DNA from 4 places in the Klebsiella sp. Sb-30 genome. Region 1 is predicted to be linked to each of the others. Evidence: predicted binding sites of a transcription regulator. Region 1 holds the regulator's gene; each other region holds the start of a gene.
What was found. Region 1 encodes Fur, which represses iron uptake genes when iron is present. Its sites were predicted from a motif close to ATAATAATGAGAACNACTATCAA; they were not measured.
Positions count from the first base shown of each region.

Region 2: the regulator Fur is predicted to act here: its motif matches at 3,520-3,542, upstream of AC236I_RS14640 (TonB-dependent siderophore receptor).
Region 3: the regulator Fur is predicted to act here: its motif matches at 3,232-3,254, upstream of feoA (ferrous iron transporter A).
Region 4: the regulator Fur is predicted to act here: its motif matches at 3,511-3,533, upstream of fes (enterochelin esterase).

Region 1 covers NZ_CM172749.1:3,733,923-3,742,057, forward strand. Annotated here, with positions in the region: gene pgm (phosphoglucomutase (alpha-D-glucose-1,6-bisphosphate-dependent)) at 1-191, opposite strand, end outside; gene seqA (replication initiation negative regulator SeqA) at 224-772, opposite strand; gene ybfF (esterase) at 956-1,729, shown strand; gene ybfE (LexA regulated protein) at 1,863-2,156, shown strand; gene fldA (flavodoxin FldA) at 2,306-2,836, shown strand; gene fur (ferric iron uptake transcriptional regulator) at 3,129-3,581, shown strand; gene AC236I_RS17490 (ChiQ/YbfN family lipoprotein) at 3,913-4,245, opposite strand; gene chiP (chitoporin ChiP) at 4,293-5,696, opposite strand; gene glnS (glutamine--tRNA ligase) at 6,152-7,819, opposite strand; gene nagE (N-acetylglucosamine-specific PTS transporter subunit IIBC) at 7,998-8,135, opposite strand, start outside.
Region 2 covers NZ_CM172749.1:3,122,577-3,130,711, forward strand. Annotated here, with positions in the region: gene AC236I_RS14620 (YkgJ family cysteine cluster protein) at 1-359, shown strand, start outside; gene AC236I_RS14625 (YciC family protein) at 385-1,128, shown strand; gene AC236I_RS14630 (septation protein A) at 1,181-1,720, shown strand; fluoride riboswitch at 1,906-1,967, shown strand; gene AC236I_RS14635 (voltage-gated chloride channel family protein) at 2,047-3,369, shown strand; gene AC236I_RS14640 (TonB-dependent siderophore receptor) at 3,584-5,767, shown strand; gene yciA (acyl-CoA thioester hydrolase YciA) at 5,867-6,265, shown strand; gene AC236I_RS14650 (YniB family protein) at 6,295-6,831, opposite strand; gene hxpB (hexitol phosphatase HxpB) at 6,965-7,651, shown strand; gene kduD (2-dehydro-3-deoxy-D-gluconate 5-dehydrogenase KduD) at 7,779-8,135, shown strand, end outside.
Region 3 covers NZ_CM172749.1:394,225-402,359, reverse strand. Annotated here, with positions in the region: gene greB (transcription elongation factor GreB) at 47-520, shown strand; gene AC236I_RS01800 (Tex family protein) at 623-2,953, shown strand; gene feoA (ferrous iron transporter A) at 3,361-3,588, shown strand; gene feoB (Fe(2+) transporter permease subunit FeoB) at 3,618-5,936, shown strand; gene feoC ([Fe-S]-dependent transcriptional repressor FeoC) at 5,946-6,182, shown strand; gene AC236I_RS01780 (YdgH/BhsA/McbA-like domain containing protein) at 6,245-6,514, opposite strand; gene bioH (pimeloyl-ACP methyl ester esterase BioH) at 6,624-7,406, opposite strand; gene gntX (DNA utilization protein GntX) at 7,444-8,118, shown strand.
Region 4 covers NZ_CM172749.1:3,840,957-3,849,091, reverse strand. Annotated here, with positions in the region: gene AC236I_RS18005 (transketolase family protein) at 1-293, shown strand, start outside; gene entD (enterobactin synthase subunit EntD) at 346-978, opposite strand; gene AC236I_RS17995 (TonB-dependent siderophore receptor) at 1,095-3,335, opposite strand; gene fes (enterochelin esterase) at 3,554-4,798, shown strand; gene AC236I_RS17985 (MbtH family protein) at 4,897-5,115, shown strand; gene entF (enterobactin non-ribosomal peptide synthetase EntF) at 5,112-8,135, shown strand, end outside.

The DNA.
Region 1 (8,135 bases):
ATCGCCAGAATATGCTGCTCATTGAAGTTATGGCGCCCTGCACTGCCACGATGGCCAGAGGTGCCAAACTTCACCGCATGCTCCGCGTTGCCCGCTTCCGGCTTCAGTACGTAGTACTGCGCGGTCAGCTGAGCGACGTTAATCAAATCACTCTGTTGTGCAGGCTGACCCGCACGCTTATCGATTGCCATTGCCTGATCCTTCTGATGCAAGGTGAATAAAACTAGATCGTGCCGCAGACCTTCTCAATTAATTCCGCTGGGAACTGCATCGACTGCATGATGTGTTCGATCATGCTGCACTTACGACCGGTATTGGTATTGGTGATAACCCACCACGGAGTACCAGGAACCTGTTTCGGTTTGGTCTGGTTACCGCTTTTTAGCAGGATCCGCGAATCTTCGGCAAAGTACACGCGGGTGCGCCCGTGCAGAGACTCGGTGGCCTCAGCAAACGCTTTGTTATCTAAGGAGTACAGCGTGGTCAGGACCAGCATGAAGCGGTTTACCGCGCGTTTTTGTTCGGCGTATTCATCAGATAACAGCAGCTCGCGCATCGCGCGGACTTTATCTTTTGCCGGATTCACGGGCTTCGCTTCGACGGCAGGCGTCGCAGCCGGCGCCGGCGCAGCTTTTACGACCGGTGCGGCAGTCTGGGAAACGGCGGAAAATTTCAGCATGCGCCGTAAAATGTCGGATGCACTCTCGCCAATATGCTGGGTGTGGCTGGCAATATAGCGATAGAGATCATCATCAACTTCAATTGTTTTCATCTTAATCCAGTGCGATATCTTATTCTGAATACAAGTTGTCAGGATTATAAGGACAAATCCTGACCGCGGATAGCGTCAAACCAGGATGGCGGTAAAACTCAGATAGCTCTGGGTCTTGCAGCCGGATGGCAGAATGTCCAACATAATACCCTAACCCGACGAAGCGAAAAAAAGAACTTTGCCATGAAATTAAATAGCCGCACGCAATCTGCACAAAATCCGCACAATAATTCCCCTGTTGTCCTGGTTCACGGTCTGTTTGGTAGTCTCGACAACCTGGGCATCCTCGCCCGCGACCTGGTGAACGACTACGATATTTTGCAGGTTGATATGCGCAACCACGGTCTTTCCCCCCGTTCGCCGGAGATGACCTACGCGGCGATGGCGCAGGATCTGATCGATACTCTTGACGATCGGCAGATAGAGAAAGCCACCTTTATTGGTCATTCGATGGGGGGGAAAGCGGTCATGGCGCTTACCGCACTGGCGCCGGAGCGCATCGCTGGCCTGGTCGCCATTGATATTGCCCCGGTGGACTATCACGTGCGCCGTCATGATGAAATTTTCAACGCCATCAATGCCGTCACCGACGCCGGCGCCGCGTCCCGTCAGCAGGCGGCCACGGTGATGCGCCAACATCTGCAGGAAGAAGGCGTGATTCAGTTTCTGCTGAAATCCTTCGTTGATGGCCAGTGGCGCTTCAACGTACCGGTATTATGGGATCAATATCCGCACATCGTGGGCTGGCAAACGGTTCCTGCCTGGCCTCATCCGACCCTGTTCATCCCGGGAGGCAACTCGCCGTACGTCACCGATGAGTATCGCGATACCCTGCTCGCCCAGTTCCCACAGGCGCGAGCGCACGTCATCGCCGGCGCCGGCCACTGGGTGCATGCGGAGAAACCGGAAGCCGTCCTGCGCGCCATTCGTCGCTATCTGACCGCTTTGCAGGCTTAACTGGCTAAAAACTGCCCGACCGCGCTGCAGAATGCCCGCGGTCGTTGGCGCAGCGGTTCGCCTGATGTATTATGGCGCGCTATCTGTGTCGGCTATAGCCCGGCAACTTGTTTCCCCGAAGTCACTCTGAATCATGGCAAAAGAACAAACGGACCGTACGACATTAGATTTGTTCGCAACCGAGCGTCGCCCGGGTAGACCAAAGACCAATCCGCTTTCGCGCGATGAACAACTGCGCATAAATAAACGCAATCAGCTCAAACGCGACAAAGTTCGCGGCCTGAAGCGTGTGGAGTTAAAACTCAACGCTGAAGCGGTTGATGCGCTCAACGAGCTGGCGGAAGCTCGCAATATGAACCGCAGCGATTTGATCGAAGAGATGCTGATGAACCAGCTGGCAACCCTGCACAGCCGGGATAAAGCCTGAAAATCCTCAAAAAAACACTTTCATGTAGCAGAGTGTGCAGTCGGGCGTGATTGCTGTTTCCGCGCCCTCCCCTGTTCTGCTATGATTGCCGTTATCTGCGGGCATTACGCCACTACCACATCATTAAGTTTCAAGAGGTTATTTTACTCATGGCAATCATCGGCATCTTTTTTGGCAGCGACACGGGCAACACCGAGAATATTGCAAAAATGATTCAGAAGCAGCTTGGTAAAGATGTTGCTGATGTTCACGACATTGCCAAGAGCAGCAAAGAAGATCTGGAAGCCTACGACATCCTGCTGCTCGGCATTCCGACCTGGTACTACGGTGAAGCTCAGTGCGACTGGGATGACTTTTTCCCGACGCTGGAAGAGGTCGACTTTAACGGTAAACTGGTTGCGCTGTTTGGCTGCGGCGATCAGGAAGACTACGCGGAATACTTCTGTGACGCGCTGGGCACCATCCGCGACATCATTGAACCGCGCGGCGCCACCATCGTTGGCCACTGGCCGACCGCGGGCTATCATTTTGAAGCCTCTAAAGGCCTGGCGGATGACGATCACTTCGTCGGCCTGGCTATCGATGAAGACCGCCAGCCGGAACTGACCAACGAACGCGTGACTCAGTGGGTTAAGCAGGTCTCTGAAGAGCTGCACCTCGAAGAAATCAAAAACGCCTGATGATTGTGCGGCGTTACCGTTAAGTTTCGCCGCATTAATAGATAGAAGCAATCAAACTAATAGCTACAAGTTTTTAACTTTTAATCACATATCTGTACAATGTCCTCTGATTTAACGAGGTCAGGTGACGTAGTTTGTAGCTGGGACCTCGTTTTTGACAGCATACAAGGCCCGATACTTGCAGTTTTCATTTAACGATGGCAGTTCTATAATGAGACGCATTGCATCGGGTGATTCTCTGTATTACTTCCGCTGATGGAAGTAGATCGTTTAGCAACAGGACAGATTCCGCATGACTGACAACAATACCGCATTAAAGAAGGCTGGCCTGAAAGTCACACTTCCACGATTAAAAATCCTGGAAGTCCTGCAGGAACCGGATAACCATCACGTCAGTGCGGAAGATTTATACAAGCGCCTGATCGACATGGGTGAAGAGATTGGTCTCGCTACTGTTTATCGCGTGCTGAACCAGTTTGATGATGCTGGCATTGTGACTCGCCACAACTTCGAAGGCGGTAAATCTGTTTTCGAACTGACCCAGCAGCACCATCACGATCATCTTATTTGCCTCGATTGTGGCAAAGTGATCGAATTCAGCGATGAGTCTATCGAAGCGCGTCAGCGTGAAATCGCCCACCGCCACGGCATCCGTCTGACCAACCACAGTCTGTACCTTTACGGTCACTGTGCGGAAGGCGACTGCCGCGAAGATGAACATGCACACGACGCGCTGGAAAAGTAATTTCCCACCGCGTGGACCACAAAAAGCCAACCTGACGGTTGGCTTTTTTATGTGCAAACGCCTACCCTTTTCTGCGCGCGGTATGCTCGTCGAGAGCACGGGTAAACGGTTCCTCATCCCAGCGGTTTGCCAGCGCTTCTCGTACCAGAGCCTGTTGGGTTTTCGGTACCATTCCACCTAATGGTGGGTCGGTATCAAGATTGGTGGGGAATGAGTAGCCCCGGGCAGCCACGGCAATCAGTGCCTGAACATCGCCACAGGATTGCGCGCCATGAAAAACGCCTGATGGTTAACATCAGGCGTTTTTACTGACAGGATCTGGCGCCCGCGATCAGGGCCTGGTGTTGTTGCTGCGAATCTCTTTCCAGATACGATCGCAACGCGCTTTCACCGCCTGGTCATTGCCGGTACGGGTCGCCTGAATACACTGTTGGTAATCCAGAACGCGCACGCTTTCCTGGTTGGCAAACGCCTGATGCTGTTTATCTTCTTTCAGCACGTCGAGAACGCTCTGGCAGGCCTGAACCTTATCCGGATTCCCTTCCGCCGTATTGATACAGGCGCTGTAAGCATCTTTTAGTTTCGTATCTTCTTTTGGCGCGGGGGACTGCGTACAGGCTACCAGGCCCGATGCCATAACCGCGATGAGCAATAGCTTCTTCATAATTGACCTCTCAGGTTTGCGGCAGGTTTACGCCTGCCGCCGCGGCATCAGAAAATAGTGAACGGAGCAATAACCATGAACTTCACGTCACGCTCATCCTGGAAGATATTGCCATAGCCACCGCTCCAGCTCGGGATGTCGGAGTGGTTGTCGTATTGGGTAAAGTGCAGTTTAAACAGCGTTCCTTTTGCCCGGCCGTCCTGTACGGTGTACATGGCATCGAGGCTATACGCGGACTCTTCCAGCCGTTTGTCCGGATTGTAATAGGCGTCCGGCGTGGACATTCTGCCCGGTTTGGCATCCCATGCGTAGACGTAAGAGGCGCCAAACGCCCAGCCCGGCATATTCCAGTTTTTCATGTCATACATCGCGCCGAAGAACACCGCTTTTTCACCGTTGGCGTTGAAGTCAGAACGGTTATCCCACCATACATCAAGACGACCGTTGGAAGAGGCATAGGTTGGGGTCATACGCTGCAGGAAGTAGCCCTGCTGGCCTTCAGCTTTCACCCAGGTGCCTTCCAGACGCAGGTCGAGGACATCAGCAACCTTGTAGCCAAAGGTCAGCGCCTGCAGCCAGGCAGTACCGTCGTAGATATCGTTCGTGCCGCCGTTACTGACTTTGTCGCGCGTACCATAGAACTGGTAGCTGGTGTTTAACGGCGTACCCGCGATATCAAATTTGTAGCTGGCCTTGGCAAAATACTGGTCGATATAGCCTTCAGCCTGGCCAAACGCCGCTTCCAGCACGAGGTCATTTTTAAAATCGTATTTGGCGCCCAGGGAGTGCAGATAATCGACTTTGGTTTTCTTGTCGTTCTGGTAGAAATTATCCATCTCGATGTGCCATGGCGCTTTGTATTCGTTCGTCCACATATAGGAGAAACTCAGCGCGCCGGCATCACCGTAATCAAAGTTGGCGCCGGCTTCAGCCCCCTGGTAAGTACCCGGCATAAAGCTCCAGTGCGGAGCCAGCAGCGTTTGCCCGGTTGGCTGGATATAACCGCCGCGAGCCCACACCGGGCCATATTTAAATTTCGCCGCAGCTTTATACAGGCTGATTCCGCTCTTATCGCCAGAGTAATCTTCGTCGTAGGCTTTATTCTTTGAGGAGAAGGCAATTTCGTTCGGGTGACCGCTTTCGCTGCTTTCCGCCATTTCAATTGCGGTGAAGGCAGCCACGTCAATACCAAACATATCAGCGGCATAGCCGGACTGGAAATCCAGATTGGCGTTCCAGGTCGAATGGGAAAGGTTGGTTTTGTATTTATCGCCGTCGGTCACATCTTTCCGGTCGCGCTCACGCTGCCAGTAGTAGATGCCGCCGGTTAAGGTGGAATCATCAATAAAACCTGCTGCGCTGGCCTGCGGAACAACGATCCAGCCCGACATCGCGGTGACGGCGGCAATAGCCAGCGCCAGCGTACTACGTTTGCCACTAAACGTACGCATGTGCATATCCTCTTTGACGTTTTAAAAACGCGGAGCCAAAGGCAAGCCGCGAAAAAATAAATAAGACTGCTAAAAAGGTGGAGCGGTAAAAGCCGCGTAACCACTGTTGATAGACTATTTTTCGTGACGCGAATTATCAATCTCTTTCGCCGATCAAAGCTTAAGATTATGACAAAGCGCACATATTCTATTTCTTTTTGTAACAATATCAGGCCTCATCCTTTTTTATACGTAAGTAATTACTAAATAGAAAGAAAATACAGAATGAAAGCGCTTACAGCCGTTTTGTGTACCGGTGGGAGGAGTGGCAGAGCTGACAGATATGACAAACAGTAAACAAGATTAATTCGCATCGCGAAAATAACGAACTTAATTCACTGATTCCAAAATAAAAAAAAACGCCGCTAAATGCGGCGTTTTGACACAGAGACGACGGCCGGGCCGCGACGAAAAATTTACTCGCCGACTTTAGCCCAGGTATCACGCAGACCCACGGTGCGGTTAAACACCAGATGCGTTGCGGTTGCATAGCGGCTATCGAGACAGAAATAACCTTCACGCTCAAACTGATAGGCTTTGCTGGCTTCCGCAGTGGCCAGGCTCGGTTCAGCGAAGCCCTGCTTGATCACCAACGATTCAGGGTTCATCACCGTCAGGAAGTCTTCTTCCGCGCCCGGATTCGGCACGCTGAACAGCCGATCGTACAGACGAATCTCCACCGGCAGCGCGTGTGCCGCGCTGACCCAATGGATAACGCCCTTGACCTTACGACCATCGGCAGGATCTTTGCTCAGCGTATCGGCGTCATAGGTACAGAAGATCGTGGTGATCGTCCCCTCTTCGTCCTTCTCTACACGCTCGGCCTTGATCACGTAGGCATTACGCAGGCGAACTTCTTTACCCAGCACCAGGCGCTTGTACTGCTTATTCGCCTCTTCACGGAAGTCGGCGCGGTCAATCCAGATCTCCGCGCTAAACGGTACTTCACGGCTGCCCATCTCCGGTTTGTTCGGATGATTCGGCATCGTCACCATTTCGCTTGCACCCTGCGGGTAGTTTTCAATGACCAGCTTAACCGGGTCGATAACGGCCATGGCGCGCGGCGCGTTTTCATTGAGATCTTCGCGGATGCAGGATTCCAGTGACGCCATCTCAATGGTGTTGTCCTGCTTGGTCACGCCAATGCGCTTGCAGAATTCACGAATAGAACTGGCGGTATAGCCGCGACGACGCAGACCGGAAATGGTCGGCATACGCGGGTCATCCCAGCCTTCTACGTGCTTCTCGGTAACCAGCTGGTTCAGCTTACGCTTGGACATCACGGTATATTCGAGATTCAGACGGGAGAATTCATACTGACGCGGGTGAACCGGGATGCTGATGTTGTCCAGCACCCAATCATACAGGCGACGGTTGTCCTGGAACTCGAGGGTACACAGGGAGTGCGTAATGCCTTCCAGCGCATCGCTAATGCAGTGCGTGAAGTCGTACATCGGATAGATGCACCACTTGCTGCCGGTCTGATGATGATCGGCAAATTTAATGCGGTACAGCACCGGATCGCGCATGACGATAAACGGCGAGGCCATATCGATTTTTGCACGCAGGCAGGCTTTCCCCTCTTCAAAACCACCGGCACGCATTTTTTCAAACAGCGCCAGGTTCTCTTCCACGCTGCGATCGCGATACGGGCTGTTTTTACCCGGCGCTTTCAGCGAACCGCGGTATTCGCGAATTTCATCCGCCGACAGTTCGTCAACATAGGCCAGGCCTTTGTTGATCAGCTCAATGGCATACTGGTGCAGCTGGTCAAAGTAATCAGACGAGTAGCAAACATCCCCGGACCAGTGGAAACCTAACCACTGCACGTCGTTTTTAATCGACTCCACGTATTCGATATCTTCTTTCACCGGGTTGGTGTCATCGAAACGCAGGTTGCATTGGCCCTGATAATCCTGAGCAATACCAAAGTTCAGGCAAATAGACTTCGCATGGCCAATGTGCAGATAACCGTTCGGTTCCGGCGGGAAACGAGTATGAACGGTGGTGTGCTTACCAGTAGCCAGATCTTCATCAATGATCTGACGAATAAAGTTAGTCGGGCGGGCTTCTGCCTCACTCATCGTGGGTTCCTCAAAGCGTAAACAACGTATAACGGCACATGATCTTACAAGCGGGGCGTAGAGACAACTATTAGTTACTGAAAATACGTATCTGAAGAAGATTATGGGGTCAGATGGGCTAAAAAAAAGCGGCGGAGGTTTCCCCCCGCCGCTCAGGCATAAACGCTACTCAGGAGCCTTACTTGCCTTTAATCTCATACAGCGGCGTCTGACCTGCCACCACCTTACCGGTTGCCAGAATCACCAGCGCACTGTAATCGTCGCTGTTGCTGCACACGACGGGGCTGATCATTGAACGGGCATTGGCATTCAGGTA
Region 2 (8,135 bases), 610 kb from region 1:
TCTCTTTCTACTGGGCGGAAGCCGATGATGCCGGCGGCGTTGTGCCGACCAGGCTTACCGAGCCGCTCACCCCTTTTCTGCGCTGCATGAGCGGCACCAACCAACGACAAATCCGCTGCGCCGCCCTCAAAGGTGAAATCGGTGAATCGGTGCACTGCTCAATTTATCGGCATCGCCCCTCTCCCTGCCGCGAATTCAGCCAGTCCGGTGAAGGCGGCGAGGTAAACGAAGCCTGCAACCGGGCCCGCGCCCGCTACGGCCTGCCGCCGCTCATCCCTCTTTACAAAGATATACTTAGCCTGACAGCGGCAGAGGCTGCTACCTGCGAGGGATTTGCGGTACAATCGCCGGCTAGTTAACACCTGCAATACTCAAGGAGAGTGCATGTCTATCACGGCGAAGACCGTCTACCGTGACACGGGAAATTTTTTTCGTAATCAGTTTGTCACCATTTTGCTGATTGCGTTGTTATGCGCGTTAATTACGGTAGTCCTTGGCCATGCTTTTTCACCCAGTGAAGAGCAGCTCTCGATTCTGAGCGAAGGGGATAATCTGGCGGGGAGCGCCGGGCTGTTTGAGCTGGTACAAAACATGACCCCAGAGCAACAGCAGATCCTGCTGCGCGCCTCGGCCGCATCGACCTTCTCCGGTCTGGTGGGTAATGCCATTCTTGCCGGCGGCGTGCTGCTGATGATTCAGCTGGTCTCCGCCGGACAGCGGGTCAGCGCGCTGCGCGCTATCGGCGCTTCTGCGCCGGTACTGCCAAAGCTGCTGCTGCTGATTCTGTTCACCACCTTTGTGGTGCAGATGGGGATGATGCTGGTGCTGGTACCGGGCGTGCTGCTCGCTATCGTACTGGCTTTTGCCCCTGTCATGCTGGTGCAGGATAAGCTGGGAATTTTTAACGCCATGCGCAGCAGTATGCGTCTGGTGTGGGCCAATATGCGTCTGGTCGCCCCGGCGGTGATTGGCTGGCTGCTGGCGAAAACACTCCTGCTGCTGTTTGCATCCAGCTTTGCGGTACTGACGCCGAACGTCGGCGCGGTGGTAATCAATACGATCAGCAATCTGATATCTGCGCTGTTGCTGATCTATTTGTTCCGCCTGTATATGCTTATCCGCAACTAAATTAACCTGGGCCGGGACTCTTCCGGCCCTATCTGAACGACGGGTCCGATGTATGAAGCAGTTTCTGGATTTTTTACCGCTGGTAGTCTTCTTCGCCTTCTACAAACTTTACGATATCTACGCCGCAACCACCGCGCTGATTATCGCCACCGCTATCGTGCTGATCTATACCTGGGTACGCTATCGTAAAGTCGAAAAGATGGCGCTGATTACCTTTGTGCTGGTTGCCGTATTTGGCGGCCTGACCATTTTCTTCCATAACGATGAGTTTATAAAATGGAAGGTCACGGTCATCTACGCTCTGTTTGCCGGCGCCTTGCTGTTCAGCCAATGGGTAATGAAAAAACCATTGATTCAACGCATGCTCGGGAAAGAGCTGACCCTGCCACAGCAGGTCTGGTCGCGTCTGAATCTCGCCTGGGCGCTGTTTTTTATTCTCTGCGGTCTGGCCAATATCTACATCGCCTTCTGGTTGCCGCAGAATATCTGGGTCAACTTCAAGGTCTTCGGCCTGACGGCGCTGACGCTGGTCTTCACGCTGTTGAGCGGCGTATACATCTATCGCCATATGCCGCAGGACGATAACCACTAATTAAGAAGCCGGGGGTAGCGCTTCTGCCCCCGCCCTTCTTTGCGTGACGAGTTCCACTCTCATCGTCTTGTTCTCGTTTTCAGCATGGGCAACTATCTCTCTTAAGCATCGCCTGACTTGCCGTTTCCCTGTTCCGACTTTTGTGCAGAAAACGCTTCAGCTGACGCGTTTCACCTTGTAAAATGAGCCTCACAGGGGATGGCATTCCCCCTTGAACCGCCATGTGGCTAATGATGCCTGCTTTTTATTCCCGGACCGGGAATGAGCAGGCATATTTATCATGCAGGCAACGCGTCCGGGATGGTCAACCCTCTAAGGATTCGTTCATGCGATCGCTTCATACTTCACCTCTCACCACGCTCTTGTTCCTCGGACAGTGGCTTTTTATCGCCTTTATCGTTGCCGTTCTTGCGGGGAGCGCATCCGCCGCCTTCCTCTTTTCCCTTGAGTGGGCAACGGCCAGCCGCGAAAGCCATCGCTGGATGATTTGGCTGTTACCCGTTGCCGGCTTCAGCGTCGGCTGGGTTTATCTCCGCTATGGTAGCCGCGTCGAGGCCGGTAATAATCTCATTCTGGAAGAGATCCATCACCCCGCTCAGGTCATTCCTCTGCGGATGGCGCCGCTGGTCTTTATCAGCACGGTCATCTCTCATCTCTTTGGCGCATCGGTTGGCCGGGAAGGTACCGCAGTACAAATGGGGGCCTCGATAGCCGATCAATTCACCGCGCTTCTGCGCCTTAACAATAACGGCCGGCGTATCGTGTTGATGACCGGGATCAGCGCGGGCTTCTCCTCGGTGTTCGGTACCCCGCTCGCCGCGGCATTATTCGCGCTGGAGGTGCTGGCGATCGGTCGGATGGACTACCGGGCGATCCTGCCCTGCCTGTTTGCCGCGATCGTCGCAGACCAGGTGGGATTGATGTGGGGCGTACAGCATACCCACTATCTGGTCACCTCCATTCCTGCGCTTTCAGCCTGGACACTGCTTGCCGTGATCCTCGCCGGATGCTGCTTTGGCCTGGCCGCCCGCCTCTTCGCCGATACAACGCATCTGCTGAGTAGCCTGATGAAAAAACAGCTACCCTACGCGCCTCTCAGACCGTTTATTGGCGGACTGGTGATTGCGACGGCCGTCTCTCTCCTGCATGGCGAACGCTATATCGGGCTGGGGATCCCGGAGATCAGCGATGCGTTTTTGCATCCGCTGGCAGCGTGGGATTTTTGTGGCAAGCTGATCTTTACCGTTATCTCGCTGGGAAGCGGTTTTAAAGGCGGGGAAGTGACGCCGCTGTTCTATATCGGCGCGACGCTCGGCAATACGTTAGCACCGCTGATGCACCTGCCTGTCGGGTTCCTCGCGGGTCTCGGCTTCGTGGCCCTGTTTGCCGGCGCGGCCAATACGCCCGTCGCTTCTACGCTGATGGCCATTGAACTGTTTGGCGCAGAGATCGGCGTGTATGCCGCGCTGGCCTGCGTGGTGGCCTACCTGGTCTCTGGCTATACGGGGATCTACCGGGCGCAGCGGATTGCCGGCCCAAAACACCGTGTCGTACCGACCGGTATCCGTCTGGCGGAGCTTCCGGCCTGGCATCAGCGGCAAACGCCCGCCGCGTCTGAGACGAAAGAAGACAAACATCCTTCCCCGTAAGCCGCCCACTCTGCGCCGCATTCCCGCGGCGCGGACCCCCATCCCCTGCTGCTGCCGTCAACCCCGCCTGTTTATTCACCTTTCTGCTATAACCCGGCAAAGTTGCGCCAATTGTGAGGATTTAATGAAGATTCATTTGCATGCATTGAAATGATAATAATTATCATTGATATTCGCAGTCTCAATTTTTAACGCTTTGATATGGATATTTACAATGAGACCGCAAAACTATTATGCCATTACGCCACTCGCGCTGGTATTTGCTGGCTTTCTGACGCCCGACGCCTTTGCTGAGGAAGCGGAACGCGATACCGAAACAATGGTGGTACACAGCACGGCTGAAGAAGCACTCAAGCAGCAGCCGGGGGTATCTGTCATCACCGCTGAAGATATTGCCCGCGATCCACCGGTTAACGATCTGTCGGAAATCATTCGTAAAATGCCCGGCGTCAATTTAACCGGCAACAGCGCCAGCGGCAGCCGGGGTAACAACCGGCAGATCGATATTCGCGGAATGGGGCCGGAGAACACCCTTATCCTGATCGATGGCGTTCCGGTGACATCCCGTAACTCGGTACGCTACAGCTGGCGCGGCGAACGTGATACCCGCGGGGATAGCAACTGGGTGCCACCGGAGATGGTCGAACGCATTGAAGTTCTGCGCGGCCCGGCAGCAGCCCGCTACGGATCCGGTGCCGCCGGCGGCGTGGTCAATATCATTACTAAACGCCCCACTAACGACTGGCATGGATCGCTATCGTTTTATACCAACCAGCCGGAAAACAACAAAGAGGGGGCGACGAATCGCGCCAACTTTAGCCTCAACGGACCGTTGGCCGGCGATGCGCTGACCATGCGTCTGTACGGTAACATCAATAAAACCGATGCTGACGCCTGGGACATTAACCATGCCCAAAATGGTTCGTACGCCGCCGGTCGCGAAGGGGTGCGCAACAAGGACATCAACGCCCTGCTGTCATGGAAACTGACGCCACAGCAGATTGTCGATTTTAACTACGCCTATAGCCGCCAGGGCAATATTTACGCCGGCGATACCCAATACAGCAACGGTAACCTCAGCCCCGATGGCCTGGTCAGCGAGCTGTATGGCCACGAAACCAACCGTCTGTATCGCCAGTCCTGGGGGCTGACCTATAACGGAATCTGGGACTGGGGCCAGTCCAAAGCCGGAGTCTATTACGAGAAAACCAATAACACGCGTCTGCAGGAAGGTTCTACCGGCCGCGTGGAGGGGATGATCAACAGCAATGAGTACGCCACCAGCCGCCTCGAATCCTGGCGTTCAACCGGCGAGCTGAATCTCCCCTTCCACTGGCTGGCCGACCAGACCCTGACCCTCGGGATGGAGTGGAACCGCGATGAACTCAACGACCCGGCCTCCATGCAGGCAACCAACGTTACTGGCGAGACCATCCCTGGCACCTCAGGCGAGGCCTCCCAGCGCAGCACCACCAACAGCGCTACCCTCACGGGTCTCTACCTGGAAGATAATATTGAGGCAACGCCGGGCACCAATATCATCCCCGGACTGCGTTTTGACTACCACAATGAATTTGGCAGTAACTGGAGCCCAAGCCTGAACCTGGCGCAGGAGCTTGGCGAGATGTTCAAAGTCAAAGCCGGCATTGCGCGTGTCTTCAAGGCGCCAAACCTGTACCAGTCCAGCGAAGGCTATCTGCTGTCGACCCGCGGCAACGGCTGCCCGAACACCATCAGCAACGGCAGCTGCTACCTGCTCGGTAACCCGGACCTCGATCCGGAAATCAGCATCAATAAAGAGCTCGGCCTTGAATTTAACCTCAACGGCTATAACGCAGGCGTAACGTGGTTCCGTAACGATTATAAAAACAAAATCGTCTCCGGTACCGATGTGCTGGGCTATACCTCGAGCGGCAACAATATCCTGCAATGGCAAAACGGCGGCAAAGCGATCGTCGAAGGGCTGGAAGGTACCCTGCTCATCCCGATTGTGGCCGATACGCTGGACTGGCGAACCAATGCGACCTATATGATCAAATCGGAGAACAAAGATACCGGTAATCCGCTGTCGGTGATCCCGAAATATACGATTAACACCATGCTGGACTGGCAGGTCAACAGCAAGCTTTCGGCGAACGTCAACTGGACGATGTACGGCCGGCAGAAACCGCGTCAGTATGCGGAGATCCGCAACGAGACCGGCACGCTCGCCACGAATGAAATCGGTGCCTATTCCGTTGTCGGTATCGGTGCGAACTACCAGCTGCTGAAAGATCTTCGCCTGAATGCCGGCATCAGCAACCTGTTCGATAAGCAAATTTATCGCGAAAACGCGGGCGCTTCGACCTATAACGAACCCGGACGCGCCTATTACGCTGGCGTCACCCTCTCCTTCTGAATGCCCACGCCCGCAGCCGCGGGCGTATTCCCCTGTTTTCTCCCTGCCATTTTCATAGTAGCATCGCGCTGATCTTCTTTGACCAGCACAGAGTACAGAATGACAACAACAGATCTCACCCCGAAGGGCGAAATGGTTTTACGCACCCTGGCAATGCCAGCAGACACGAACGCCAATGGCGATATTTTTGGCGGCTGGTTGATGTCGCAGATGGATATCGGCGGCGCGATCATGGCCAAAGAGATTGCGCAGGGTCGCGTAGTGACCGTGCGCGTTGACGGAATGACCTTTTTACGGCCGGTGGCCGTGGGCGACGTGGTGTGCTGCTACGCACGCTGCGTGAAACGCGGCAACACCTCGATCACCATCAACATCGAAGTCTGGGTGAAGAAAGTGTCGTCTGAGCCGATTGGCCAACGTTATAAAGCCACGGAAGCCCTGTTTATCTATGTGGCGGTCGACAATCAGGGCAAGCCACGCGCGATACCTGGCGAATAAAAAAAGTGCCCGGCGTGCCGGGCCATTTTTTACAAGAATCCGAGCAGCGAGAAGAACACATAGCCGAGAACAATCATGATCACCGGCAGGATATACAGCGGGAAGTACTGCACCAGAATCGTATGCCGGGGTACCACAATACGCTCCGCAATTTGCTCACGCGTGAGCCCTTCCGGCCCCTTAGCCTGTTCAAGAATCAGCTGATCTTCCACCCCTTCACGCAGGAACTTCGCCTGGCGGCTCATGCGCGCGCCTGACGCCTGCAGCGCCATGCCAACAAACACCAGAATATAGATAATCCAGAAGCCAATATTCAGGCTGTGTTTAAAATCCGGCAGCGGCGAGTTGTACCAGAAAAAGTTAAGGAACGGGGTATTAAAACGCATCATTTCAATCATGACGTGCGCAAAATCCATCAGCACCGCATCAATGCCCGGTTTTTTTTCGCTGTGTTCATACATAAACTTCAGTACCGAAATCAGCGTTGAAATCACCGCGGGTATAAAAATAACCCACCCTAAAATACGTTTAAGCACTGCAATGCGTCCAGCTTGTTGATACGTCATGGATTCCCCTTGTTTAAGACGCCTTCATCACCGTCTAAGTCTACCCTCACCGGCGAATTTCGCCCAATAATGCGCGGTATGATATACCATGAGGATAAATTCGTTATCTACTTGCGCTACAGGAGAAGGACTTATGTCAGCCAGGCGACAAATTCATGCCGCTATTTTCGATATGGATGGATTACTGATTGATTCCGAACCGCTATGGGATCAGGCGGAGCTGGAGGTTATTGAAAGCCTCGGCGTCGATATCAGCCGCCGCGATGAGCTGCCCGATATGCTGGGGTTGCGCATCGATTTAGTGGTGGATCTGTGGTTTGCCCAGCAGCCATGGAAAGGCGCGGACCGTGCTGAAGTCACCGCGCGGATTATCAGCCGCGCGATTGAGCTGGTTGAGGCCTCCCGCCCTCTGTTACCCGGCGTACGAGAAGCCGTCGCCTTATGTAAGGCACAAGGGTTAAAGGTTGGCCTCGCATCGGCCTCGCCGCTGCGGATGCTGGAAAAGGTCCTCACCATGTTCGAGCTGCGCGAGCAGTTTGACGCCCTCTCCTCTGCCGAATCGCTGCCGTACAGCAAGCCCCATCCTCAGGTCTATCTCAACTGTGCCGCCAGCCTGGGCGTGGACCCAATGGCCTGCGTCGCGCTGGAAGATTCGGTCAACGGAATGATCGCCAGTAAGGCAGCCCGCATGCGCTCTATCGTCGTTCCGGCCGAGGAAAATCGTCACGATCCGCGTTTTGTGCTGGCAGACGTTAAGCTCACGACGCTGGAGTCACTCACCGCCACCGATCTCTGCGGCCTGCTTTCCGGCCAGCGGTAGGCGTCCAGCGGTTGAACAATCACAAAAATAAAACGATGTTTCATTTTTAATTGTTTTTCCGCTCAGCACCCTCTATGCTTGAAAAAACGGCGTGGTTAAACGCATAAATCAGCATACAGAGGTGCATATGGTACTTAACGCCTTCGACCTGACGGGTAAGGTCGCTATCGTGACGGGATGTGACACCGGGCTGGGCCAGGGAATGACGCTGGCCCTTGCCCAGGCCGGCTGCGATATCGTCGGCGTCAATCGTAAGATCCCACAGCAAACGGCCGAACAGGTGCTGGCGCTGGGGCGTCGATTTACCGCCATTCAGGCTGACCTCAGCCGCCAGGATGCCATCGCCGACATCGTCGCGAAAGCCGTCTCCGCCATGGGCCGGGTGGACATTCTGGTTAATAACGCCGGTACGATACGCCGCGCCGATGCGCTCACCTTTAGCGAAAAAGAGTGGGACGACGTCCTCAATCTCAACCTCAAGTCG
Region 3 (8,135 bases), 2.0 Mb from region 1:
CACACCGCCGCGTACAGTGTCCGACAATCAGAAGGTAGAACGATAAATGAAAACGCCGCTGATCACCCGTGAAGGGTATGAAAAACTTAAAAAAGAAATGGACTATTTGTGGCGTGAAGAACGTCCTGAGGTCACCAAAAAAGTGACCTGGGCGGCCAGCCTTGGCGATCGTAGCGAAAATGCCGATTACCAGTACAACAAAAAACGGCTGCGTGAAATCGACCGCCGGGTACGCTATCTCACCAAATGTCTGGAAAATCTGAAAATCGTCGATTACTCCCCGCAGCAGGAGGGCAAGGTGTTTTTCGGCGCGTGGGTTGAAATCGAAAACGATGATGGCGACACCAAGCGCTTTCGCATCGTCGGTTACGATGAGATTTTCGGACGTAAAGACTACATCTCTATCGACTCGCCGATGGCTCGCGCGCTGCTGAAAAAAGAGGTCGGCGACCTGGCGGTGGTCAACACGCCCGCCGGCGAAGCCAGCTGGTACGTCAACAATATCGAATATGTGAAATAGCGCGTCCGGAACAATCTGAGAGCCTCGTGCCACGACTGGCATTTTGCCGTGCCAGTCCGTATAACTATCCCCCTGATTTTCGATCCACAAGATGAAATAGACATGATGAATGATTCGCTCTGCCGCATTATTGCGGGTGAACTTCAGGCCAGGTCTGAACAGGTAGAAGCTGCCGTTCGCCTGCTTGATGAAGGGAACACCGTGCCGTTTATCGCACGCTATCGTAAAGAAGTCACCGGCGGTCTGGATGACACGCAGCTGCGTAATCTGGAAACCCGCCTTGGTTATCTGCGTGAACTGGAAGACCGTCGTCAATCGATCCTCAAATCGATCGGCGAACAGGGTAAGCTGACCGATGCGCTGGAAAAGGCGATTACCACCACGCTGAGCAAAACCGAGCTCGAAGACCTTTACCTGCCATATAAACCGAAACGCCGCACCCGCGGGCAAATCGCCATTGAAGCCGGGCTGGAGCCGCTGGCGGATCTGCTATGGAACGAACCGTCCCACGATCCGGAAACAGAAGCGGCGAAGTTTGTCGATGCCGATAAAGGCGTCGCCGATACCAAAGCCGCACTGGATGGCGCGCGTTATATCCTGATGGAGCGCTTTGCTGAAGACGCCGCGCTGCTGGCGAAGGTGCGTGACTACCTGTGGAAGAATGCGCACCTGGTTGCCACGGTAGTGGGCGGCAAAGAAGAGGAAGGGGCAAAATTCCGCGACTACTTCGATCACCATGAGCCTATCGCTACCGTCCCTTCGCACCGCGCGCTGGCGATGTTCCGCGGCCGTAATGAAGGCATTCTGCAGCTGGCCCTGAATGCCGACCCGCAGTTTGACGAGCCGCCGAAAGAGAGCCACTGCGAACAGATTATTATCGACCATCTCGGTTTACGCTTGAACAATGCCGCAGCCGACAGCTGGCGCAAAGGGGTTGTCAGCTGGACATGGCGCATTAAGGTGCTGATGCACCTGGAAACCGAGCTGATGGGCACCGTGCGCGAACGCGCGGAAGATGAAGCCATCAACGTGTTTGCCCGTAACCTGCACGATCTGCTGATGGCCGCCCCCGCCGGGTTGCGCGCCACCATGGGCCTCGACCCAGGCCTGCGTACAGGCGTGAAAGTCGCCGTGGTAGATGGCACCGGTAAACTGGTCGCCACAGACACCATCTATCCGCACACCGGACAGGCCGCCAAAGCGGCATCTGTCGTCGCCGCGCTGTGTGAAAAGCACAACGTTGAACTGGTCGCTATCGGCAACGGCACCGCCTCCCGCGAAACCGAGCGCTTCTTCCTCGATGTGCAGCAACAGTTCCCGAAAGTCACCGCGCAGAAAGTGATTGTCAGCGAAGCCGGGGCTTCCGTCTACTCAGCTTCCGAACTGGCGGCCCTGGAGTTCCCGGACCTCGATGTTTCTCTGCGCGGCGCCGTTTCAATCGCCCGTCGTCTGCAGGATCCGCTGGCCGAGCTGGTTAAAATCGATCCGAAGTCCATCGGCGTGGGCCAGTACCAGCACGACGTCAGCCAGTCACAGCTGGCGCGCAAGCTGGATGCGGTGGTCGAAGATTGTGTTAACGCCGTCGGCGTGGATCTGAACACCGCTTCCGTGCCGCTGCTTACCCGCGTGGCGGGCCTGACGCGGATGATGGCGCAGAACATCGTCGCCTGGCGTGATGAAAACGGCCAGTTCCAGAACCGTCAGCAGCTGCTGAAAGTCAGCCGCCTCGGTCCCAAAGCCTTCGAGCAGTGCGCCGGGTTCCTGCGCATCAACCACGGCGACAACCCGCTGGATGCCTCCACCGTTCACCCGGAAGCATATCCTATCGTCGAGCGCATTCTGGCCGCCACCCGGCAGGCGTTAAGCGATCTGATGGGCAACAGCAGCGAATTACGCAATCTGAAAGCGGCCGACTTCACCGATGAGAAATTCGGTGTGCCAACCGTCACCGACATTATCAAAGAGCTGGAAAAACCCGGCCGCGACCCGCGTCCGGAGTTTAAAACTGCGAAGTTCGCCGATGGCGTGGAAACCATGAACGACCTGCTGCCGGGCATGGTACTGGAAGGTGCGGTTACCAACGTCACCAACTTTGGCGCCTTTGTCGATATCGGCGTTCACCAGGATGGCCTGGTGCATATTTCGTCGCTGTCGAATAAATTCGTCGACGATCCGCATACCGTCGTCAAAGCTGGCGATATCGTGCAGGTTAAAGTGATGGAGGTCGACCTGCAGCGTAAACGCATCGCACTGACCATGCGTCTTGACGAGCAGCCGGGCGAGAGCAACGCCCGGCGCGGCGGCGGGAGCGATCGTACGCAGGGCAACCGCCCGGCGGCAAAAGCGGCGAAACCGCGCGGCCGTGAGGTGCAGTCCGCTGGCAACAGCGCCATGATGGACGCGCTGGCAGCAGCCATGGGTAAAAAACGCTAACCCTTTTCCGGCCCCTCATTGCAGGGGCCGCTTTCTCCGCCTTATTCTCTGACCCCAGGTTGGTATACTCCGGAAACCGATTAGCTCCGGCTAATAAAGGCGAGTAAATAAGTCATTTATTAAGGTTTCATTTTGTTAACCAATGAAACCTTAATTAAACATTAAATGACAAAATAAATATTACCCTTATTTAGCGCTACAGTGCAGACCTTGCGTCATATCAAAAAAACAGCATATTTCCGGCAAATGTCGATTATTAAACCATTTATGTATTGATGATAAAAACCATTATCATTATCATCATTCATAGTAAATATATCTTCTTCTCCGTTGACTATGCTCCCCGGTACTGTGCGATGACCGCACACGGTAAACTCTCGTTCAGTTAGCGATTACAGGTAGGCCCTATGCAATTCACTCCTGATAGTGCGTGGAAAATCACGGGTTTCTCTCGTGATATTAGTCCGGCTTATCGTCAGAAACTATTGTCTCTTGGCATGCTGCCAGGTTCCTCTTTTAATGTGGTCCGCGTCGCGCCGCTCGGCGATCCCGTGCATATCGAAACCCGACGTGTAAGTCTGGTATTACGCAAAAAAGATCTCGATTTAATAGAACTGGAAGCGGTTGCACAATAACACCTGACCCGGTACTCAGAGTCTGAAATATGAAAAAGTTAACTCTTGGTTTAATTGGTAATCCGAACTCCGGCAAAACAACATTATTTAATCAGCTTACCGGCGCTCGTCAGCGCGTCGGCAACTGGGCCGGGGTCACCGTCGAACGCAAAGAAGGAGCCTTTACCACCACTGACCACCAGGTCACGCTGGTAGACTTGCCCGGCACCTATTCGCTGACGACGATCTCTTCACAGACCTCTTTAGATGAGCAGATCGCCTGTCACTATATCCTCAGCGGCGATGCCGACATGCTGATTAACGTGGTCGACGCCTCAAACCTGGAACGCAACCTCTATCTGACGCTGCAGCTGCTGGAGCTGGGCATCCCCTGCATCGTTGCGTTGAATATGCTGGATATTGCCGAAAAGCAAAAAATCCGGATCGACGTTGACGCGCTGGCAGCCCGCCTGGGTTGCCCGGTGATCCCGCTGGTCTCGACTCGCGGACGCGGTATCGAAGCCTTAAAAATGGCCGTCGACCGCCACCAGCAAAATACGTCGCTTGAGCTGGTGCACTACCCGCAGCCGCTGCTGCGTGAAGCCGAAAAGCTGGCTCAGGAGATGGCGCCAGAAATTCCGCAACGTCAGCGTTGCTGGCTGGGTCTGCAGATGCTGGAAGGCGATATTTACAGCCGCGAGTACGCCGGAAACGCTGCGCATAAGCTCGACGATGCCCTGGCGAATCTGAGTGCGGAAATTGCCGATCCGGCGCTGCACATCGCGGATGCTCGCTATCAGAGCATTGCCGCCATCTGCGACGCCGTCAGCAACACGCTCACCGCTGAACCGAGTCGTTTCACCACCGCGATGGACAAAATCATCCTCAGCCGCGTGCTGGGGCTGCCCATCTTCTTATTTGTCATGTACCTGATGTTCCTGCTGGCGATCAACATCGGCGGCGCGTTACAACCCATCTTTGACGCCGGGTCCGTGGCTATCTTTATTCACGGCATTCAGTGGCTGGGCTATACCCTGCATTTCCCGGACTGGCTAACCGTTTTCCTTGCCCAGGGGCTGGGCGGCGGTATCAACACCGTGCTGCCGCTGGTGCCGCAAATCGGCATGATGTATCTGTTCCTCTCCTTCCTTGAGGATTCCGGCTATATGGCGCGAGCGGCATTCGTCATGGACCGCTTGATGCAGGCGCTGGGGCTACCGGGGAAATCCTTCGTGCCGCTGATTGTCGGCTTCGGCTGCAACGTGCCGTCGGTGATGGGGGCGCGCACGCTGGATGCACCGCGCGAACGCCTGATGACCATCATGATGGCGCCGTTTATGTCCTGCGGCGCGCGCCTGGCGATCTTCGCCGTGTTCGCCGCCGCGTTCTTTGGTCAGAATGGCGCGCTGGCGGTCTTCTCGCTGTATCTGCTCGGGATCGTGATGGCTATCCTGACCGGCCTGATGCTCAAACACACCATTATGCGCGGCGAAGCATCGCCGTTCGTAATGGAGCTACCGGTCTACCACGTCCCGCATATCAAAAGTCTGGTCATCCAGACCTGGCAACGGCTGAAAGGCTTTGTGCTGCGCGCGGGTAAAGTTATCGTCATCGTCAGTATCTTCCTTAGCGCCCTGAACAGCTTCTCGCTTAACGGTAAGCTGGTGGACAACATTAACGATTCGGCGCTGGCCTCCGTCAGTCGTATTATCACGCCGATTTTTAAACCTATTGGCGTGCATGAAGATAACTGGCAGGCCACCGTCGGACTATTTACCGGCGCAATGGCGAAAGAGGTGGTCGTCGGGACGCTGAACACGCTCTACACCGCCGAAGATATTCAGAATGAAGCGTTTAATCCGCAGGAGTTCCACCTCGGCGACGAACTGCTGGCCGCGCTGGACGAAACCTGGCAGAGCCTGAAAGATACCTTCAGCCTGAGCGTTCTGGCTAACCCTATCGAAGCCAGCAAAGGCGATGGTGAAATGGAAACCGGCGCCATGGGGGTCATGGGCAGCAAATTCGGCAGCGCGGCGGCCGCCTACAGCTACCTGATTTTCGTTCTGCTCTATATTCCGTGCATCTCGGTGATGGGGGCTATCGCTCGCGAATCCAGCCGCGGCTGGATGTCATTCTCCATCTTATGGGGACTGAACATCGCCTACTCGCTCTCTACGCTGTACTACCAGACCGTGAGTTTCAGCCAGCATCCGCGCTACAGTCTGGTGTGTATCCTGGCGGTGGTGCTGTTTAACATCATGGTCTTTGCTCTGTTACGCCGGGCACGCAGTCGGGTTGATGTCTCCCTGCTGGCGACGCGTAAAACGCCGTCATCCTGCTGCCAGAGTCCGGCAGGTGATTGTCACTAAGGAGTTATCATGGCGTCGTTGATTGAAGTACGCGATATGCTGGCCCTGCAGGGGCGTATGCAGGCGACACAGCTCAGCGCTCGCCTGCATGCTCCGCAGCCGCTGGTCGATGCCATGCTGAGTCGTCTGGAAGCCATGGGGAAAGCCGTGCGCATAACGGAAGACGCGAACGGCTGTTTGTCCGGCAGCTGCAAAAGTTGCCCTGAGGGAAAAGCCTGCTTGCAAGAGTGGTGGGCGCTGCGCTGATACCGCTGGGCAATAAGCCTATGAGCAATAAAACCAAAGCGGGTCCTGAGACCCGCTTTTGCTTATTTGTAGACGTCGGCGTTTGCGTGAACGGTTTTCTCGTTTTTCGAACCGGCAATCACCACAAAGTACTTGCCGCCCAGCTCATCCGCCTTCTTCGACAGATCGCGCTTTGCATCCATCGGTGACGTTGTTTTTGAGGTCGTAATGCTGCCGATTTTCGTCAGCTTCATTGACGCCACTTCATCTTTTTGAATCTCTTTCGCTGCAAACGCGCCAAAAGACAGGGACCCAATCACCAGAGATGCAACAATACCCGTAATAAGTTTCATAGCCTCAACTCTCCATAAGGTTGTTTTTATAGGCCACGGCGGCGACAGAAACGCATGCTCCCCGTGACAACCTAAGTATTGCTATGGTCGGGATTTTTGCCACAGCCTGCTAAAAATAATTGCGCAGGCGATTTTTCAACGCCACCAGTGGCTCACAGAACGCCTGCGGGTGCGAGATGAACGGGGCATGGGCCGCTTTTTCAAAGACCATGGATTCACTCTGCGGCCATAATGCATCCAGAACCGGAACAATTTTGCGCGGCACCAGGCCATCCAGTCGGCCATACAGCCGCAGGAATGGCTGTGTGAATGCGGCCAGCGGCTGGCGTAAATCGGCCGTTTTAAGGATCTCCAGCCCGCCGTTCAACGCTTCTGAGGATGGCATCGGCAACGACAGCACGGTACTTTTCAACGCCCGGGCATCCTGACGAGCGCTTTCCGTCCCCATCGTTTGCAGCGCCAGAAACCGCTCCACGGTGCGCTGGAAATCTTGGCTCAGCTGCTGCTGAAACCCACTCAGCACCTCCGCTTTGATCCCGGGCCAGTCGCCATCGGCGCCAAAACAGGGCGAAGAGGCCACGGTGACCAGCGCCTGTACGCGCCCGGGATGTTGCACGGCAATCTGACTGGCCACCAACCCACCCAGGCTCCAGCCCAACCAGATAGCCTGCTCCGGGGCCTGGCTCAGTACCTGCTGCGCCATCTCCTCCAGCGACAGGGCGCCAAAGCCGCTGCTACGACCATAGCCCGGCAGGTCAACCAGATGCAGGGTAAAGTGCGAGGCCAGTTCCGGCGTCACGCAATCCCATACCCTGGCATTCAGCCCCCATCCGTGCAGGAGCACAAGATGACAATTTCCTTCCCCCACGGTTTGCCACCAGATGTCGTTCATCAGTTACTGTTCTCTTTCCACCATTACGAGGTGAAATATGCTAACAGCACACAGCTTATGCTGGCTATGCCAAATGCCGGTGGCGATCGCCCGCTGGGGAATCTGCTCCCGCTGCGCCACCTCTCTGGCGTTTGCCCATTCGCTTTGCCCACGGTGCGGGCTGCCTGCAGCGGTCAGCAGAGTCTCCTGCGGCCGCTGCCTGCGGGATCCTCCGCCGTGGCAACGGCTGGTGACGGTCAATGATTACCGGCCACCGCTGAGCGGTTTGATACATCAGCTTAAGTTTTCCCGCCGACCGGAGCTGGCGCCAGCGCTGGCCCGTCTGCTGCTGTTACGCGTTCGCCAGAGGGAAGGATTTCCCCGGCCAGACCGTCTCGTCAGCGTCCCGCTGTGGCAGCGACGTCAATGGCGGCGAGGCTTCAATCAAAGCGACCTGCTATGCCGACCGTTGGCGCACTGGCTGCAGTGCGCCTGGCACCATGACGCTTTGCGGCGCAACCGACGCACTGCGACCCAGCACCATCTCTCCGCACGCTTGCGTAAACAGAACCTGAAAAATGCCTTTCAGCTTGAAATATCGGTGCGCGGCCTCCATATCGCCATTGTGGATGATGTCGTCACAACCGGAAGCACCGTCGCTGAAATATCCCGCCTGCTTTTGCAAAACGGCGCCGCGACGGTTCAGGTATGGTGTATATGCCGTACCTTGTAGACCCCTGCTGATGGGCG
Region 4 (8,135 bases), 110 kb from region 1:
GGATTCAGGCGCAGGTGGTTAGCGTACCTTCGATTCGCCCTTGTGACACCTCAGCGTTACTGGCCGTGCTGAAGGGATGCAACGCGGTGATTACGGTTGAAGAGCATAATGTGAACGGTGGTCTGGGAAGCCTGGTAGCAGAGGTTATGGCGGAGGCAGGTATCGGTATTCCGCTGAAACGGCTGGGTATTCCAGATGGCGAATATGCGGCGGCGGCGGATCGTGGCTGGATGCGTCAGCACCACGGTTTTGATGCCCAGGCTATTATCGCCCTCGCCAAAACGATGTGTTGAGTCAGCATGACGTTTCCCCCGTGCGGCCCTGACCGCGCGGGTTCTTCCTTTATTACCGGTGTTGCGTTTGGCAAAGCGTGATGACGTAGGGCTCATCCACCATCCAATGCACCTGGAACACCTGCCGCGCAGTCCACAAAGTGATGACCTCGCCCTGAATGTCAGTTATCCGAAAGTGCATAAACCCTGTTCCTGCCTGCTGCGCGAGAGGCAGGGCCTTAAACCCACTCTCTTTGGCCGAAAAAGCCAGGGTCAGAGCCAGTTCGAAGGGCAGTCCGCTCGCCTTCAGCACCCCGCGTTCCGCCGGGCTGATAATACTGCTTTCCAGCTCCTCCGCCAGCGCGAGGGTGAGCACGTTTTCGATGTCGATACCAACCGGTCGGGCGGCGACGACGGCCAGCGCGCGGGTGTCGCAGTGGCTGATGCTGCCAGACCACGGGGCAGGCCACAGCGGCTGCCGCTGGTCACCTGTTCCGGGAACGCCTTTCACGCCCACTGCTTTCAGGGCGCAGGCCGCCGCGATACGCCCGGCAAGATGTTCCATCTGCCGTTTCCGGCCGCAATGTTCGATCTGCGGGTGGTGGGAGAGCCACAGGATATCGTGAGGCGCAAAGGTGGCCGGGTCGAAATCAATCTGATGCAGCCGATGTCCGGCAAAAAGAAAAGTGGAGTGTGTCGTTTGCATAGTGTCATCCTACGTCAGGATGCAGGTGAGGGGATAGCCTGGCGGTTGCCCCGTCAGGAGGCCAAAAAGCCAGGCCGCCCTCCGGGGGGAGAACGGCCTGGTCTTCAGGCGCGTAATCAGAACTGCGTGTTGACGCTCATGTACCAGGTCCGGCCCGATTCGTTATAGGTTTCGGCGCCCGCGCCGTACATATAACCGGTATCGCCGCCGGTGGTCTGGGCATTACCCGCGCGCCAGTGGCGCTTGTCGAAGACGTTATCCACGCCGCCGGTCAGACTGACGTATTTGGTGACGTCCCAGGTCGCGCTCAGACCGAGGATGCTGTACGGGCTCACCTCGTTCTTCTCGCTGCCGGTGACCGGCTGACCTTTGTAGTTATACTTCTTCGGTTCCTGCTTGCCGTACCAGGTGAAGGTCGACTGCACCGAAACATCCTGGTATATCTGCCAGCTCAGCGTTGAGTTCAGCGTATATTCCGGAATAATCGACAGACGGTCGCCGGTCTCTTTGTTCTTACTCTGCAGCATGTAGGTGATATTGTTGGTCCAGTTAACGGTTTCGCTAACCGGGACGTTCAATGTTCCTTCCAGGCCTTCTACTACCGCTTTCGGTACGTTTTCCCACTGATAAATATCGGTTTTCACTTTACTCGTACCGGTCTGGGAGATCGGTGCATAGCCAGCTTCAATCTTGTTGCGGTAGTCGTTACGGAACCAGGTCACTCCGGCCAGCCAGCCGTCGCGTTTAAACTCAAGGCCGATCTCTTTGTTGATACTGGTTTCCGCTTTCAGGTCTTCGTTACCCATCATATAGCAACCGGTGCCGGTTGCGCTGGCATAACAGCCCTGGCCTTTACTGTACAGAATGTAGTTCGGGTTGGTCTGGTACAGGCTCGGCGCTTTATAGGCGCGGCCGATGCCCATCTTCAGGGTGAAGTCATCCCCGAGCCCCTGAGACAGGTTAAGCGACGGGCTCCAGTTGTTCCCCACAATGCTGTGGTGGTCAAAGCGCAGCGCCGGGGTCAGCATGGTGGAGTCGGTCAGCTCGATGTTGTCTTCAGCAAACAGCGAGAAGATCTCCGCCTGAGAATACGGGCTGCGGCCGGTGCTTGTAAAACCCGGAATGTCGCCGCCCATAAAGGTCTGGGTGTTGGAGGCCAGATCCTTCATCCGCTGCTGGTTCCATTCGGTACCCAGCGTCAGGTTCTGATTGACCCACAGGTCGAACGGAACGCTGACTTCACTGTGCAGCATCACGTCGGACAGGTCGATATCAGAGAATTGATCGCTGCTGAAAATCCCTTCCGTGCCCCCGGCCAGGCCTTCGCCTTTACGCGAGTTGCGGGTGTGCTCGTACTGCGCCCAGTTGCTGGTGGTGATGCCGTTATCCCAGCCGCCGTTCCAGGTCACCGAGTAGGTCTGGCGATAGAGACGGTTGGTCTCTTTGCCGTAATTTTTTTTCACCAGATCGTTGGTGTTGGTGTTCTGCGTATCCCCGGCGTACAGGTTGCCCTGGCGGCTGTAGCCCGCCTCAAACTCCAGCGAGTTCATCGGTGCAAAATCCCAGCGTACGACGCCGTTGATATTTTTGTTCTCCACCCCTTCACGGCCGGCCGGTAGCGTATCGGCGTAAATACCGGTACGTTCTGACTGATGACCCTGGTTGATATCCCAGGCATCGGCCTGGGTTTTATCGAGGTTGCCTAACAGGCGGAAACTGAAGTCGCCGCCCAGCGGGCCGTTCAGGCTGAAGTTGGTGCGTTTGGTGGAGCCTTCATCTTTGTGCTCCGGGGCGTTCATGTAGGTGTTCCATGAACCGTGCCACTCGTTATCACCTTTTTTGGTGATGATATTGACCACGCCGCCCGCGGCGCCGTTGCCGTAGCGTACCGCCGCCGGTCCACGAATGACTTCAATGCGCTCAATCAGCTCCGGTGGGACCCAGTTGGTATCGCCGCGGGTATCGCGCTCGCCGCGCCAGCCCAGGCGGATGGAGTTACGGCTGGTGACCGGTTTGCCATCAATCAGGATCAGGGTATTTTCCGGGCCCATGCCGCGGATATCAATCTGGCGGTTGTTACCGCGCTGGCCGCTGGTGGAGTTGCCGGTCAGGTTAACGCCCGGCATGGTGCGGATAATTTCGGAGACATCGCGAGCGGGAGGACGTTTACGAATTTCCTCGGCGGTGATCGTCGATACGCCCGGCGCCTGCAGGTTTTGTTCGGCGGCAGTAACCACCATCGTCTCTTCGGTAGCCGTTTTTTTACTGTCGAGGGTCTCTTCCGCACACAGCGGGAAGGCGACCCCATAAATTCCCAGATTGACCAGCAAGGTCAAAGATTTGATCTTGTTATTCATTTTACGTCCTGCTTTCCGTTGCCGCATGCCCCTGAAACCCCTTCCCACCGGGAGGGGAGGCGGCAGAAATGTGGTCAGTAGAGGGCGAAGGCATTCCATCGCTGACCAAATGGCCCTTTCTGACATGTGTAATTAGAAGTGACTCTTCCCAAAGCGCGGTAATACGCTATTGCAAATGCAAATAGTTATCAATAATATTATCAATAAAAATTACGTTTATTGAGAAAAATCACGGTAAACATAGGGTTAATGACGGAATGTTAATGACAGGAAGTGATGACTGGTGGCAGGGGATCTCCGGTCCGCAGGCTGAGGCCGTTGGCGATGGCTATCGGGTGACCTTCTGGTGGCGAGATCCGGCGGGCAGCGAAGAGACCTCGTTGACGAAGCGGGTGTGGATTTACATCACCGGCGTCACCGACCATCATCAAAATGCCGTGCCGCAAACCCTGAAGCGCGTGCCCGGTACCGATGCCTGGCAATGGCAAACCACGCTGTCGCCCGCCTGGCGCGGCAGCTACTGCTTTATTCCCTCCGATCGCGATGACGATTTTGCCCCTGAGATTTTCAACGGCGGTAGCCCGGACCGTACGCTGCTGCGGGAAGGCTGGCGCAGACTGCTGCCGCGGGCGATAGCCGATCCGTTAAACCCGCAAAGCTGGAAAGGCGGACGCGGCCACGCGGTTTCGGCGCTAGAGCTGCCGCTGGCGCCGGAACAACCCGGCTGGTCGCTGCGGAATACACCTTATCAACCGCCAGTGTGCATTGAATGGCACAGCGCCCGGCTGGGTAACACGCGGCGGATATGGGTTTACACCACCGGTGAGGCCGTTGCCGCAGAGCGTCCGCTGGCGGTACTGCTTGATGGCCAGTTCTGGGCCGAGAGTATGCCGGTTTGGTCCGCACTGGCCGGGCTGACGCGCGAGGCAAAACTGCCGCCTGCGGTCTATCTGCTGATTGATGTTATCGACAACGAACACCGGAGTCGGGAACTGCCCTGTCACGCCGATTTCTGGCTGGCGGTGCAGGAAGAGCTACTGCCTCGGGTACACCAAATCGCGCCTTTTAGCGACCGCGCCGATCGCACCGTGGTCGCCGGTCAGAGCTTTGGCGGCCTGGCGGCGATGTTTGCCGCGCTGTACTGGCCGCAGCGCTTTGGCTGCGTGCTGAGTCAGTCTGGCTCCTACTGGTGGCCGCATCGCGGCGGCGCGCAAACCGGCCTGCTGATCGAACGCCTGAGCCAGGGCGTGCTCCGCCCCCACGGCCTGCGAATCTGGCTGGAAGCCGGAGAGCGTGAGCCGCTTATTTTTCGCGCCAATCAGGCGCTTTTATCACAACTACAGCAGACACAGCAGACGATTTTCTGGCGTCAGGTTGACGGCGGGCACGATGCGCTTTGCTGGCGTGGTGGGCTGACGGCTGGGCTCATCCAGCTCTGGCAGCCGTTGAGCCGCGCGCAATAACAAAGTGCGCTTCAGACTCAACATCCTTCCGTATACCCCGAGGCGCTAGCCAGGGCGAAAGCCGACGGGAGGATGACGAGTAAAGACAGGAGTTTGGTATGCAATTCAGCAACCCCTTCGATAATCCGCAAGGGCAGTTTTACATTTTGCGCAACGAACAACAGCAGTACAGCCTGTGGCCGCACCACTGCGCGCTACCGCAAGGCTGGGTAGTGGAATGCCCGCCGCAATCCTTAGAGGCGTGCAACGGCTGGCTGGCGGCGAACTGGTCAACCCTTACCCCTGCCCACTATGCAATCTCAAGGAGCCGGACATGAGCACTCGTTTACCGCTGGTCGCGGCGCAGCCTGGGATCTGGATGGCGGAGCGGCTCTCTACGCTGCCCGGCGCATGGAGTGTCGCCCACTATGTCGAACTGCGTGGCAATCTGGACCCGGCGCTGCTGGGACGGGCGATCGTCACTGGTCTGGCGCAGGCCGACACGCTCAGCATGCGCTTTTGCGAAGATAACGGCGAAGCCTGGCAATGGGTCGATGAGCACCGCGCTTTTGCCGAACCTGACTATTGCGATCTGCGCGAGGTGCGCGATCCGCACGACGCCGCGCTGGCGTTAATGCAGGCCGACCTCGGGCAGAATTTACGCGTGGATGGCGGTAATCCGCTGGTTTGTCACCAGCTGCTGCGCGTGGCGGATGACTGCTGGTATTGGTATCAGCGTTATCATCATTTACTGGTCGATGGCTTCAGTTTCCCCGCTATTACCCGCCAGATCGCGGCGATTTATCGCGCCTGGCAACGTGGGGAGGCGACGCCGGCGTCACCGTTTACCCCTTTCGCTGAGGTTGTTGAAGAGTATCAGCGCTACTACGGCAGCGAGGCCTGGCAGCGCGATAAAGCGTTCTGGATGGCGCAACGCAACGCCCTGCCGTCACCGGCATCGCTCTCTGCGGCACCGCTGGCGGGGCGGGCGACCAGTACCGATATCTGGCGCCTGAAGCTGGATCTGGATGCCGGCCTGTTCAGCCGCCTGGCCGCCGGCGCACCGCAGTGTCAGCGAGCCGATCTGGCGCTGGCGCTAACCACCCTGTGGCTCGGCCGTTTATGCAACCGCATGGACTATGCTGCGGGCTTTATCTTTATGCGGCGGATGGGCTCGGCGGCATTGACCGCAACCGGCCCGGTACTGAACGTCCTGCCGCTGGCGATACATATCGATGGGCAAGAGACCCTGGCGGAGCTGGCGTTGCGTCTCAGCGCCCAGCTGAAAAAGATGCGTCGCCACCAGCGTTACGACGCCGAACAAATCGTGCGCGATAGCGGCAAAGCGGCGGGCGATGAGCCGCTGTTTGGCCCGGTGCTCAATGTTAAAGTTTTTGATTATGTTCTGGATATTGACGGTATCGAGGCGGTGACCCACACCCTGGCGACCGGCCCGGTAAACGATCTTGAACTGGCGCTGTTTCCGGATGAGTCCGGCGGACTGTCGCTGGAAGTGCTGGCGAACAAAGCGCGCTACGACCAGACCACGTTGCGCGCGCACGTGGCGCGTTTATCCGCGCTGCTGACCCAGTTTGCCGCCGATCCGGCGCTACGCTGCGCAGAGGTCAATCTGCTCTCGGCCGACGAGACGGCGCAGTTGGCGCAGGTCAATGATACCGGCGTGGCGCTGCCGACGACGACGCTCAGTGCCCTGGTGGCGGAACAGGCGGCGAAAACGCCAGATGCCCCGGCGCTGGCGGATGCCACCCGGCAGTTCAGCTATCGGGAAATGCGTCAGCAGGTGGTGGCGCTGGCCCGGCTGCTGCGTGAACGCGGCGTCAAGCCCGGCGACAGCGTGGCGGTGGCGTTGCCGCGTTCGGTGTTCCTCACCCTCGCGCTGCACGGCATCGTTGAGGCCGGCGCGGCCTGGCTGCCGCTGGATACCGGGTATCCGGACGACCGCCTGCGTATGATGCTGGAGGACGCGCGTCCTACGCTGCTGATTACGGCAGAAGATCAGCTGGCCCGCTTTAGCGATATTCCGGGTCTTGAAACCCTGTGTTATCAGCAGCCGCTTGCGGCGGATGATGATACTCCGCTGGCGCTCTCACAGCCGGAGCATACGGCGTACATCATCTTTACCTCCGGCTCCACCGGACGCCCGAAAGGGGTGATGGTCGGGCAAACTGCGATCGTTAACCGACTGCTGTGGATGCAAAATCACTATCCGCTTACTGCCGGGGATGTGGTGGCGCAGAAAACGCCGTGCAGCTTTGATGTGTCGGTATGGGAATTCTGGTGGCCATTTATCACCGGCGCGCAGCTGGTGATGGCCGAGCCGGAAGCCCATCGCGACCCGCAGGCGATGCAGCAGTTCTTTGCCCGCTACGGAGTGACCACCACCCACTTTGTGCCATCAATGCTGGCGGCGTTCGTGGCTTCGCTGGATGCTGAAAACGTGACGACCTGCCGGACGCTGAAGCGCGTCTTCTGCAGCGGGGAAGCACTGCCAACCGACCTGTGCCGCGAGTGGGAAGCGTTGACCGGCGCGCCGCTGCATAACCTCTATGGCCCGACCGAGGCGGCGGTGGATGTGAGCTGGTATCCGGCCTGCGGGGCGGAGCTGGCGGCGGTCACCGGCAACAGCGTGCCGATTGGCTGGCCGGTATGGAATACCGGGCTGCGTATTCTCGATGCCACTCTGCGGCCGGTTCCGCCGGGCGTCGCCGGGGATTTATATCTGACCGGCATTCAGTTAGCTCAGGGGTATCTGGGCCGCCCGGATCTGACCGCTTCGCGCTTCATTGCCGACCCGTTTGCCGCCGGTGAACGGATGTACCGCACCGGCGACGTGGCGCGCTGGCTGGATAACGGCGCGGTGGAGTACCTTGGGCGTAGCGATGACCAGCTGAAAATTCGCGGACAGCGTATTGAGCTGGGCGAAATCGACCGCGTCATGTCTGCGCTACCGGACGTTTCCCTGGCGGTAACCAACGCCTGCGTTTTCAATCAGGCGGCGGCGACCGGCGGCGATGCCCGCCAGCTGGTTGGCTACCTGGTGTCAGAGTCCGGCCTGCCGCTGGATACGACAGCGCTGAAAACGCGCCTCGCCGAACAGCTGCCGCCGCACATGGTGCCGGTGGTGCTGATTCAGCTAGCGGAACTGCCGCTGAGCGCCAACGGCAAACTGGATCGCAAAGCGCTGCCGCTGCCGACGTTGGGCAGTGAACGCAGCGGACGAACGCCGGAGGCGGGAATGGAAACGACGGTCGCAGAGGCGTTCAGTCGGCTGCTGGGCTGTGAAGTGAACGACATTGAAGCCGATTTCTTCGCCCTCGGCGGTCATTCTCTGCTGGCG